3 regions of the Kribbella lupini genome follow, and region 1 is predicted to be linked to each of the others. Evidence: riboswitches for the same ligand, from Rfam matches in the RefSeq annotation. Region 1 holds a riboswitch; each other region holds the start of a gene.
What was found. Region 1 has a riboswitch for glycine ahead of gcvT (glycine cleavage system aminomethyltransferase GcvT). Riboswitches for the same ligand answer to the same signal wherever they lie in the genome.
Positions count from the first base shown of each region.

Region 2: another riboswitch for glycine. It lies ahead of ABD235_RS35865 (L-serine ammonia-lyase); the one in region 1 lies ahead of gcvT (glycine cleavage system aminomethyltransferase GcvT).
Region 3: another riboswitch for glycine. It lies ahead of gcvP (aminomethyl-transferring glycine dehydrogenase); the one in region 1 lies ahead of gcvT (glycine cleavage system aminomethyltransferase GcvT).

Region 1 covers NZ_BAAANC010000002.1:142,906-146,171, forward strand. The annotation lists gene glyA (serine hydroxymethyltransferase) at 1-416, opposite strand, end outside; gene gcvH (glycine cleavage system protein GcvH) at 413-793, opposite strand; gene gcvT (glycine cleavage system aminomethyltransferase GcvT) at 803-1,933, opposite strand; glycine riboswitch at 1,979-2,081, opposite strand; glycine riboswitch at 2,082-2,174, opposite strand; gene ABD235_RS13820 (mandelate racemase/muconate lactonizing enzyme family protein) at 2,237-3,266, opposite strand, start outside.
Region 2 covers NZ_BAAANC010000004.1:590,269-593,534, forward strand. The annotation lists gene ABD235_RS35860 (alpha/beta fold hydrolase) at 1-376, shown strand, start outside; gene ABD235_RS35865 (L-serine ammonia-lyase) at 338-1,711, opposite strand; glycine riboswitch at 1,790-1,882, opposite strand; gene ABD235_RS35870 (hypothetical protein) at 2,020-2,949, shown strand; gene ABD235_RS35875 (DUF3817 domain-containing protein) at 2,951-3,266, opposite strand, start outside.
Region 3 covers NZ_BAAANC010000001.1:1,247,652-1,250,917, forward strand. The annotation lists gene ftsR (transcriptional regulator FtsR) at 1-290, shown strand, start outside; gene ABD235_RS05655 (bifunctional nuclease family protein) at 348-842, shown strand; gene ABD235_RS05660 (MerR family transcriptional regulator) at 1,043-1,660, shown strand; glycine riboswitch at 1,786-1,877, shown strand; gene gcvP (aminomethyl-transferring glycine dehydrogenase) at 1,954-3,266, shown strand, end outside.

The sequences.
Region 1 (3,266 bases):
ATGCCGTGCGTGAGGTGCCCGCCGTGGGCCAGGTTGAGACCCATGATCGTGTCGCCCGGACGGATCAGCGCGTGCATGACGGAAGCGTTCGCCTGCGCGCCGGAGTGCGGCTGCACGTTCGCGTACGCCGCGCCGAACAGGGCCTTCACCCGGTCGATCGCCAACTGCTCGATCACGTCGACGTGCTCGCAGCCGCCGTAGTACCGGCGGCCCGGGTAGCCCTCGGCGTACTTGTTGGTCAGCACCGACCCCTGGGCCTGCATCACGGCCGCCGCGGTGTGGTTCTCCGAGGCGATCATCTCCAGGCCGTCGCGCTGCCGGGTCAGTTCGTCGGCGATCTTCGCGGCGATCTCCGGGTCCAGGTCGGCGAGGTCCGCATCGAGGCTCGGGGCAACGACCTGCTGGAAGGTGCTCACAGTTCACCGCCGTGCTTGGCCGCGTAGTCCTCGGCCGACAGCAGCGGGCCGCCCTCGGTGGCGTTCACCTTGAACAGCCACACGCCGTACGGGTCCTCGTTGATCGCCGCGGGGTCGTCGGCGACCGCGGGGTTCACCTCGGTGATCTCGCCGGACACCGGGGAGTACAGGTCGGAGACGGACTTGGTGGACTCCACCTCACCACAGGTCTCGCCCGCGGTGACGGTGCTGCCGACCTCGGGCAGTTCGACGTAGACGATGTCACCGAGGGCGTCGGTCGCGATCGCGGAGATCCCGACCGCGACCGTCCCGGCCTGCTCGCGGGCGACCCACTCGTGCTCGTCGGAGTACTGCAGTCCAGCCTTGACTGTTGGCATGGTGGGTCCTCACTTCTGGCGCTGGTAGAAGGGCAGAGCGGTCACTTCGAACGGCTCGGGCTTGCCGCGCAGGTCGACGTGCAGTGCGGTCCCCGGCTCGGCGTGCTCGGCGTCGACGTAGGCCAGAGCGACCGGTACGCCGAGCGTGGGGCTGGGCTGGCCGGAGGTGATTTCACCGACCACGACGCCGTCCTTGAGGACCGGGTAGTGGCTGCGCGGCGACCGCCGGCCGGTGCCGGTCAGGCCGACGAGCTTGCGGGCCGAGCCCACTTCCTTGCTATTGGCAAAGACTGTCTTGCGGTGGGCAAGGGCTTCCTTGCCGACGAACTGTTCCTTGCTCAGTGCAACGACTCCGCCGAGACCGGCCGCGAACGGGTCGCCGTCGCGGGAGAGTTCGTTGCCGTACAGCGGCATCCCGGCCTCCAGCCGGAGCGAGTCACGAGCGGCCAGACCGCACGGCGTCAGCTCGCCGTCCACGGCGGCGGCCTCGATGGCGCGCCAGACGTCGGTGGCGTCGTCGTTCGCGACGAAGATCTCGAAGCCGTCCTCGCCGGTGTAGCCGGTCCGCGCGACCAGCAGGTCCAGGTCGGTCACGGTGATCTCGACGGCCGCGTAGTACTTGAGCGTGGTCAGGAGCTCCTGCTGCCCGGCCGGGATCAGCCGGAGCAGGATCGCCTCGGCCTTCGGGCCCTGGACGGCGATCAGCGAGGTCCGTGCCGAGGCGTCGTCGACGGTGACGTCGAATTCCTTCGCCCGCTCGTGCAGCGCGGCGACGACGACCTCGGCGTTCCCGGCGTTCGGGACGACCAGGAACGCGTCCGGCCGGCGGTAGGTGATCAGGTCGTCGATCACGCCACCGTCCTCGGCGCAGATCAGCGAGTACTTCGCCCTGCCGACCGCCATCGCGGAGATCTTGCCGACCAGCGCGTGGTCGAGGAACGCCGCGGCGTCCGGGCCGGTCACCCAGACCTCACCCATGTGGGACAGGTCGAAGAGCCCGGCCGAGCGTCGTACGGCGTGGTGCTCGGCCAGCTCGGAGCGGTACTTGAGCGGCATCTGCCAGCCGCCGAAGTCGGTGAAGCTCGCGCCGAGCCGTTCGTGCTCGGCGCGCAGGGCCGTGTACTTGGGTGAACCCGCCATGAGGAACTCCAGAATCCAGGTGGCACGCGCCACGAGATCGGGGTTCCTCCCCGCTCTGTATGGGACCTGAGAGTTTCCGCGCGCCCGTCGTCCAGGGCCTCGCTTGCACCGTCGGTGAGCCGGACGTCCGGCTGCTTTCCAGAGTTGCCTGACCGCGGCGGTACGGGGGCCTGAGAGATTCCCGGGGAGGATTTGCTCCTACGGCACCTGCACGGCGGCAGGGTTCTCCCGCCGCGGATCAACAGCGTGTTCAGTTGTCGGTCGCACCTTAAGCGGGCTGCGCCCGGGCGCGCAAGGCGGGTCTCAGGCGAGCGTCAGGCCGAAGCCGGGGCGGTCGGGGACGGTCAGGTTGCCGTCTGCCCAGCGGTAGGCGCTCGTGTCGACGCCGTCCGTCGTACCGGGCACGCCCTCGACGGTCGGGACGTTGCCGAGACCCGCGGCCAGCTGTGCGGCGTACAGGGTCTTGAGCGGGAGTCCCCAGGCGTGTGGCGACGCCTGGCAGGCGATCCTGGGCATCACCTCGCGCCAGCTGGTCAGGCCGAACGACACCACGTCCATCAGCAGCACGTCGATGTCACCGTTGGCCGCTATCTCCAACAACGGCTCCAGGTCGGGGTTGGACTCGCCCTCGGCGATCAGCGTCTGCGAGCCCTGCAGGTGCTTCTTGAGCCGCGCGAGGTCGTCCGCGTCGTCCAGGAACGGCTCCTCGACCCAGTACAGGTCGCAGTCGGCGACCGCTTCGAGGTACTCGATGAACCCGTCGCAGTCGTACCCGTCGTTCGCGTCCACCAGAATCCGGTGCTTCGGGTACGCCGCCCGCACGGCCCGCGTCACCTCGATGTCCCGCGCGTCGCCGGCCGCCCGGTCCATCCAGCGGTTCCCGCGTCCGATCTTCAGCTTGAACGCGCGGTACCCGGCCGCGTCGTCGGCCGCACAGTGCGCCAGTACGGCGTCCACGCCGCCCGCGTCGTCGAGGTCGGCGAAGTAGATCGCGCCGTCGTAGATCGGAATCGTCGTGCTCCCGCGCCCGCCGAGCAGCGCGTGCACCGGCAGGTCCAGGATCTGTCCCGCGAGGTCGTGCAGCGCGAAGTCCAGTCCGCGCAGCCCGGGCTCGGTCACTCCCGTCGCCGGATCGATCAACTCCCCGACCGACCGCCCGACCACCTCCTCGGGAACCGGCCCGGCAGCGAGCCCCCAGCCGGTCTTCCCGGTGTCGGTGTGCAGGATTACGACGTCGTCGACGCCACCGTTCCCATGGCTCCCGAGCCGGGCGTTCCGCCCGACGGTCCGCGGATACCGGGACTGGATTGTCGAGTGTTCCACCCGGTGGACG
Region 2 (3,266 bases), on a different contig from region 1:
GCTCGCCGCCAAGCCGGCCGCCTGGTTCGACACCCGCGAGGCCGCCGCCGAGCGCTACCTGAAGGTCGCAGGACTCCAGGGCCTGGTCGATCCGGCAAGCGACGCCGTCGGCCACGGCCTGCTGCGGATGGACGGCCGGTGGCGCCTCGCCCTCGACAACAAGGCGTTCGGCGTCGGCGCGCCCAACCTGCCCCGCCTGCTGCGCGAGGCCCAGGCGGACGTCGTCCTGGCGCGTGGTGAGCTCGACCCGATGAACACCGACACCGAGTACGCCGACCTGCACGACCGCGTCGTCACGCTGCCGGGCCTGGGCCACAACGCCCACGTACAGGACCCGTCAGCACTCGATCACGTTGACGGCCAGGCCGCCTCGTGACGTCTCCTTGTACTTGATCTTCATGTCGGCGCCGGTCTCGCGCATCGTCTTGATCACCTTGTCCAGCGTGACCACGTGCACCCCGTCCCCGTGCATCGCCATCCGGGCCGCGTTGATCGCCTTCACCGAGGCCATCGCGTTCCGCTCGATGCACGGGATCTGGACCAGCCCGCCGACCGGGTCGCAGGTCAGGCCGAGGTTGTGCTCCATCGCGATCTCGGCCGCGTTCTCGACCTGCTCCGGTGTCCCGCCGAGCACCTCGCACAGCCCGGCCGCGGCCATCGAGCAGGCCGAACCGACCTCACCCTGGCAGCCGACCTCGGCGCCGGAGATCGACGCGTTCTCCTTGTAGAGCACGCCGATCGCCCCGGCCGCCAGCAGGAACCGCACGACGCCGTCCTCGGTCGCGCCCGGGACGAACCGGCGGTAGTAGTGCAGGACGGCGGGAATGATGCCCGCGGCACCGTTCGTCGGCGCGGTGACGATCCGGCCGCCGGAGGCGTTCTGCTCGTTCACCGCGAGCGCGAACAGGTTCACCCAGTCCATCACCTTGAGCGGGTCGACCGACCACTTGTCGCCGCTCAGCTTCTGGTGCAGGCCGTGCGCCCGCCGCGGGACCTTCAGACCGCCGGGCAGGACGCCCTCGGTCTCGCAGCCCTCGTCCACGCAGTCCTGCATCACCTGCCAGATGTGCAGCAGGCCCTCGCGGATCTCCGGCTCGGTGCGCCAGGCCAGCTCGTTGGCGAGCATCACCTCGCTGATCGGCAGGCCGGACTCGCGGCAACGGTCGAGCAGCTCGGCGCCGGACAGGAACGGGTACTTCAGCGGGGTCCGGTCGGGCACGATCCGGTCGCCGGCCGCCGCGTCCTCGTCGACGACGAAGCCGCCGCCGACCGAGTAGTAGGTGCGCTCACGCAGTACGGCGCCGTCGGCGTCGCGGGCGACGAAGGTCATCCCGTTCGGGTGGTACGGCAGCGCCTTGCGGCGGTGCATCACCAGCTGGGTGTTCTCGTCGAACGGGATCTCGTGCTCGCCGGCCAGCCGCAGGATCTTGGCCGCGCGGATCGCCTCGACACGGCCCTCGACCGCGCGGGTGTCGACGGTCTCGGGGTCCTCGCCCTCGAGCCCGAGCATGACCGCCTTGTTGCTGCCGTGCCCGTGCCCGGTCGCGCCGAGCGAGCCGAACAGCTGCGACTCGACAGCCGTCGTACGGGTGAGCAGGCCGTCGGCGGCGAGGCCGACGGCGAAGGTCCGGGCCGCGCGCATCGGGCCCACGGTGTGGGAGCTCGACGGGCCGATCCCGATACTGAACAGGTCGAAAACGCTGATCGCCATCTGGAGGTTCCTTCCGGTCGTCGTTGACCGATCGGTGTGCCTCCCCGCTCTGTCAGGCGTGCTGCCTTCCAGAGGTGCCTCGCCCGTGCGGTGAGGGTGCCTGAGAGATTCTTGGGGAGAGTTGCTCCTACGGCGCCCGGGTCGGGCCCGGGTCTCTCCCGCACGGGTTCATGCGGCGTGTGCTGCTGACGGTCGCGACGGTACGGCGGACCCGCGGCCCTCGTCAATCCGGCGGTGCACTCCACAGAGGGAGAGCGTTCCCCCGCACGGGGGATCCCTCGGAAGCACCACCACCACAAGCTGAAGACATGACGACGAGCACGCATCCGCACGACCACGCACCGGGTGAGGCGACGACGCCGCGGTGGATGCGCTGGGCGCCTCTCGCCTCAGCCGGGTGGGCGGCGGCGTACGGGCTGGTGCGGTTCTGGTTCGCCACTGGGCATGCACCGGACTGGGAGTTGCCCGGGAGCGATCTGATGATCTCCTACTGGCTCTCGCTCGCGTTCTGCGTGCTGAGCGGGGTCCTGGTCGTGCTGCCGGTGTCGCGGGTGACCATAGGGCTCACCTGGGCAGCAGCCGCCGGCTGGGTCGCCGTGTGCGGCTTCGCGCTGCTCGACGTCGTCGCCGCCGTACTGCCCGGCCTCGGCATCCCCTTCGACCCACTCGGTCTACTCAGCCGGGTCGGCGGCCTCACCGGCGCAGGCCTTCTCGCGGCGACCGCTCTGGCCAGGCAACGACAGCTCGACCCGTCCTGCCTGCGCTGCAGCGGCAGCCGTCGACCGGTGACGTCCACACCCCACTGGGCCATCGCCGGAGCAGCCGTCGCCGCAGCAGGCTGCCTCATCCGCCTGGCCGCTCAGGCGGTCGTCGGCTTCGGCAGCACGCCGTACGACGCACGCTCGGCGGTGATCCTCTTCGAGACCGGTTTCCTGCTCGCAGGCCTCCTGCTCCCGCTCCTACTGGTCACCCGCGCCGGCCGGATCTTCCCGCGCTGGATGCTGCTGCTCCCCGGCGGCGGACTCGGCGCCGGCATCACGGCGTACTTCGGCGTCGGACTGCTCCAGATGTTCGCAGCCGTGCTGCGGCACGAGCCGATCTTCGGGGACATCGACCTGCCCGAGGCGTTCTTCTGGGTCGCCGTACCGGCCTACGTGCTCTGGGGCGCGGGACTGCTCACGGCGACGTGCGGCTACTACCTCCGGACGCGCCGACCCTGCCGCGGCTGCGGCCGGTGAATCAGCCGAGGCGGTTGGTGCGGGCCGCCCACAGCTCGAAGAACCAGGTGAACAACGGGGGAACGCTTGCCGCCAGCGCGAGCAGCGTGGTCGTCCAGGTCCAGCGCAGCGGCGTGCGGACGACCACGACGGTCAGCACGTAGGCGACGAAGATCCCGCCGTGGATCGGCCCGAAGATCTGGACGCCGATCTCGTTGTCCGACAGCACGTACTTGAACAGCATGCCGATCAGCAGCCCGGTCCAGGAGATCGCCTCGGCGATCGCCACCACCCGGAACCAGGTCGCGTGCTTCGAACCAGCCGGCGCGTCCACGGCT
Region 3 (3,266 bases), on a different contig from region 1:
CGGCGGGCATCACTGCCGAGCTGCTGGAGCAGCTGGAGAGTCACCAGCTGGTGGTGGCTCGGGGCAACCACTACGACGGCGACGCGATCCTGGTGGCGAAGGCGGCCGCCGAGTTCGGCCGGTACGGCGTGGAGCCGCGCCACCTGCGCCCGTTCCGGACGGCGGCCGACCGCGAGGTCGGGCTGATCGAGCAGGTCGCCGGTCCGCGCCGTGACGACAAGACCCAGGAACTGGCGGCGCTCGCCGTACGGTTGCACGCGGCACTTGTTCGGTCCCGTTTGAGCCGCTGAGGTCACCTGCCGACCCGCACGCCAGCTTGTGTGGTCCGCGCGGAGTAGGCTGAGGGTGTGCGCGAAGTCGACGTAATCGGAGTCCGGGTCGAGATGCCCTCGAGTCAGCCGATCGTGCTGCTCCGGGAGGTCGGCGGTGAGCGGTACCTGCCGATCTGGATCGGTGCGGCCGAGGCTAGCGCGATCGCGTTCGCGCAGCAGGGGATGGAACCACCTCGTCCCCTCACCCACGACATCTTCGCCGAGGTGATCCGTGTTCTGGGTCACACGCTGACCCAGGTCCGGATCGTGAACCTGACCGACGGCGTCTTCGAGGCGATCCTGGTCTTCGACGACAAGACCGAGATCTCGGCCCGTCCGTCGGACTCGATCGCGCTCGCGCTGCGGACCGGTACGCCGGTGTTCTGCGCCGAGGAGATCCTGGCCGAGGCCGGCGTTCCGGTGCCCGAGAGCGAGACCGACGAGGTCGACGAGGTGGAGGAGGAAGAGGAAGTGGAGCGCTTCCGCGAGTTCCTCGACCAGATCTCGCCGGAGGACTTCGACAAGTCCTGACCGTGCGTTACGGCCAGATTTTGGATGTCTCTGGTACAAGGCCGGGTTGGTAACGATTCGGCCCGGAGCCGCGACACGCTTTCGGCTCGGAGCGGTTGTCGTTGACCGGGTCAGGTCGGCGGCTTACCTTGAAGGAGTTGTGAGGAGTTGTAACTCCACGGATGTAGTCCGTTCCAGTCGGTACCCAGGGAGGCTCAGGCGTGACACGCACCGGCGACACTGATCTGACGGCGCAGTCGGCGTCGGAGGCACACGCCGACGCGGCTGCCGCAGCGGGGGTGCAGGGCCTGCTCTTCGACGACGACCTGCGCCCGATGCCGGAGGATGTCGGCTTCCGCGGCCCGACGGCCTGCGCGGCCGCGGGCATCACTTACCGTCAGCTCGACTACTGGGCCCGCACCGGCCTGGTGTCGCCGTCGGTCCGCCCGGCCACCGGCTCGGGCACGCAGCGGCTCTACGGCTTCCGCGACGTTCTCCTGCTCAAGGTGATCAAGCGTCTCCTCGACGCCGGCATCTCGCTGCAGCAGATCCGCACTGCGATCGCCCACCTGAGCAAGCGCGGCATCGACGACCTGACCCAGATCACGCTGATGAGCGACGGCGCCTCGGTCTACATGTGCACCTCGCCGGACGAGGTGATCGACCTGCTGGCCGGCGGCCAGGGCGTCTTCGGCATCGCCCTCGGCGGTGTCTGGCGCGAGGTCGAGGGTTCGCTGTCCGAGCTGCCGACCGAGCGCGCCGACGGCGGCGACGAGGGGTCCGGCCCGCACGCGAACGACGAGCTCGCCGCTCGCCGCCGCGCCCGGATGACCGGCTGACCTCTTCCACCTGTTGCACCGGCGCCCACTCACCCGTCCCGGGTGGGTGGGCGTTGTCGTTGCCCGCCGTACGGTGGCTGGTCCCGGAACCCGGCGGGTCGAACTGGTAGCCTCGGGGGAGCCGTACACAGCACTCGGGAGAGTCTCAGGTTCGCCTGGGCGCCGAAGGGGCAATTCCTCCCCGGAACCTCTCAGGCCCATGGACCGGGTGCCGCAGGCGACTCTGAAGCGCGTCCGCTGCGTGACAGAGGGGGAGGCCACCGGCAGACCTGTCAGCAACGGAGCCTCCAGCCATGACTGAGCAAGACATCCGCCCACAGCTTTCGGCCACTTTCGCCGACCGGCACATCGGTCCGCGGGCCGACGAGGTCGCCCGGATGGTGCAGACCCTCGGGTACGCCGACGTCGACGCGCTCGTCGACGCCGCGGTACCGGCCTCGATCCGCTCGGCCGAGCCGCTGCGGCTGCCCGAGCCGGCCTCCGAGGTCGACGCGCTGACCGAGCTCCGCCAGCTGGCCGCCCGCAACAACGTCGCCACCTCGATGATCGGTCAGGGCTACTACGGCACCTTCACCCCGTCGGTGATCGTCCGCCGCCTGGTCGAGAACCCCGCCTGGTACACCGCCTACACGCCGTACCAGCCGGAGATCTCCCAGGGCCGGCTCGAGGCGCTGCTGAACTTCCAGACCGTCGTGTCGGACCTGACCGGCCTGCCGACCGCGAACGCGTCGCTGCTCGACGAGGGCACCGCTGCGGCCGAGGCGATGACGCTGGCGCACCGGTCGAACCGAAAGTCCAAGAGCAACCGCTTCCTGGTCGACGCCGACTGCTTCGCGCAGACGATCGCCGTCGTCCAGACCCGCGCCGAGGCCCTCGGTCTCGAGGTCGTCGTCGCCGACACCACCGACGGTCTGCCGGAGGGCGACTTCTTCGGCTTCCTGGTCCAGTACCCGGGCTCCGGCGGCGTCGTCCGCGACCTGAAGCCGCTGGTCGCCGCCGCGCACGAGCGCGAGACGCTGGTCGCGGTCGCTTCCGACCTGCTCGCGCTGACGTTGCTCGAGGCACCGGGTGAGGCCGGCGCCGACATCGTCATCGGCTCGTCGCAGCGCTTCGGCGTCCCGCTGTTCTACGGCGGCCCGCACGCCGGCTTCATGTCGGTCCGCGCCGGTCTCGAGCGGTCGTTGCCCGGTCGTCTCGTCGGCGTCTCGGTCGACGCCGACGGCGCCCCGGCGTACCGGCTGGCCCTGCAGACCCGCGAGCAGCACATCCGTCGCGAGAAGGCGACCTCCAACATCTGTACGGCGCAGGTCCTGCTCGCCGTCGTCGCGTCGATGTACGCCGTGTACCACGGTCCGGACGGCCTGAAGGCGATCGCCGAGCGCGTCCACACGAACGCCGAGAGCCTGGCCGCGTCGCTGCGCGCCGGTGGCGTCGAGGTCGTGCACGAGCAGTTCTTCGACACCGTCCTGGCGCGCGTCCCCGGTCGCGCCGCCGACGTCGTCGACACCGCCCGGCAGAACGGCATCTGGCTGCGTCTCGTCGACGCGGACCACGTCGGCATCTCCTGCGACGAGAAGACCGACGCCGCCGCGCTCGGCCGGGTCTG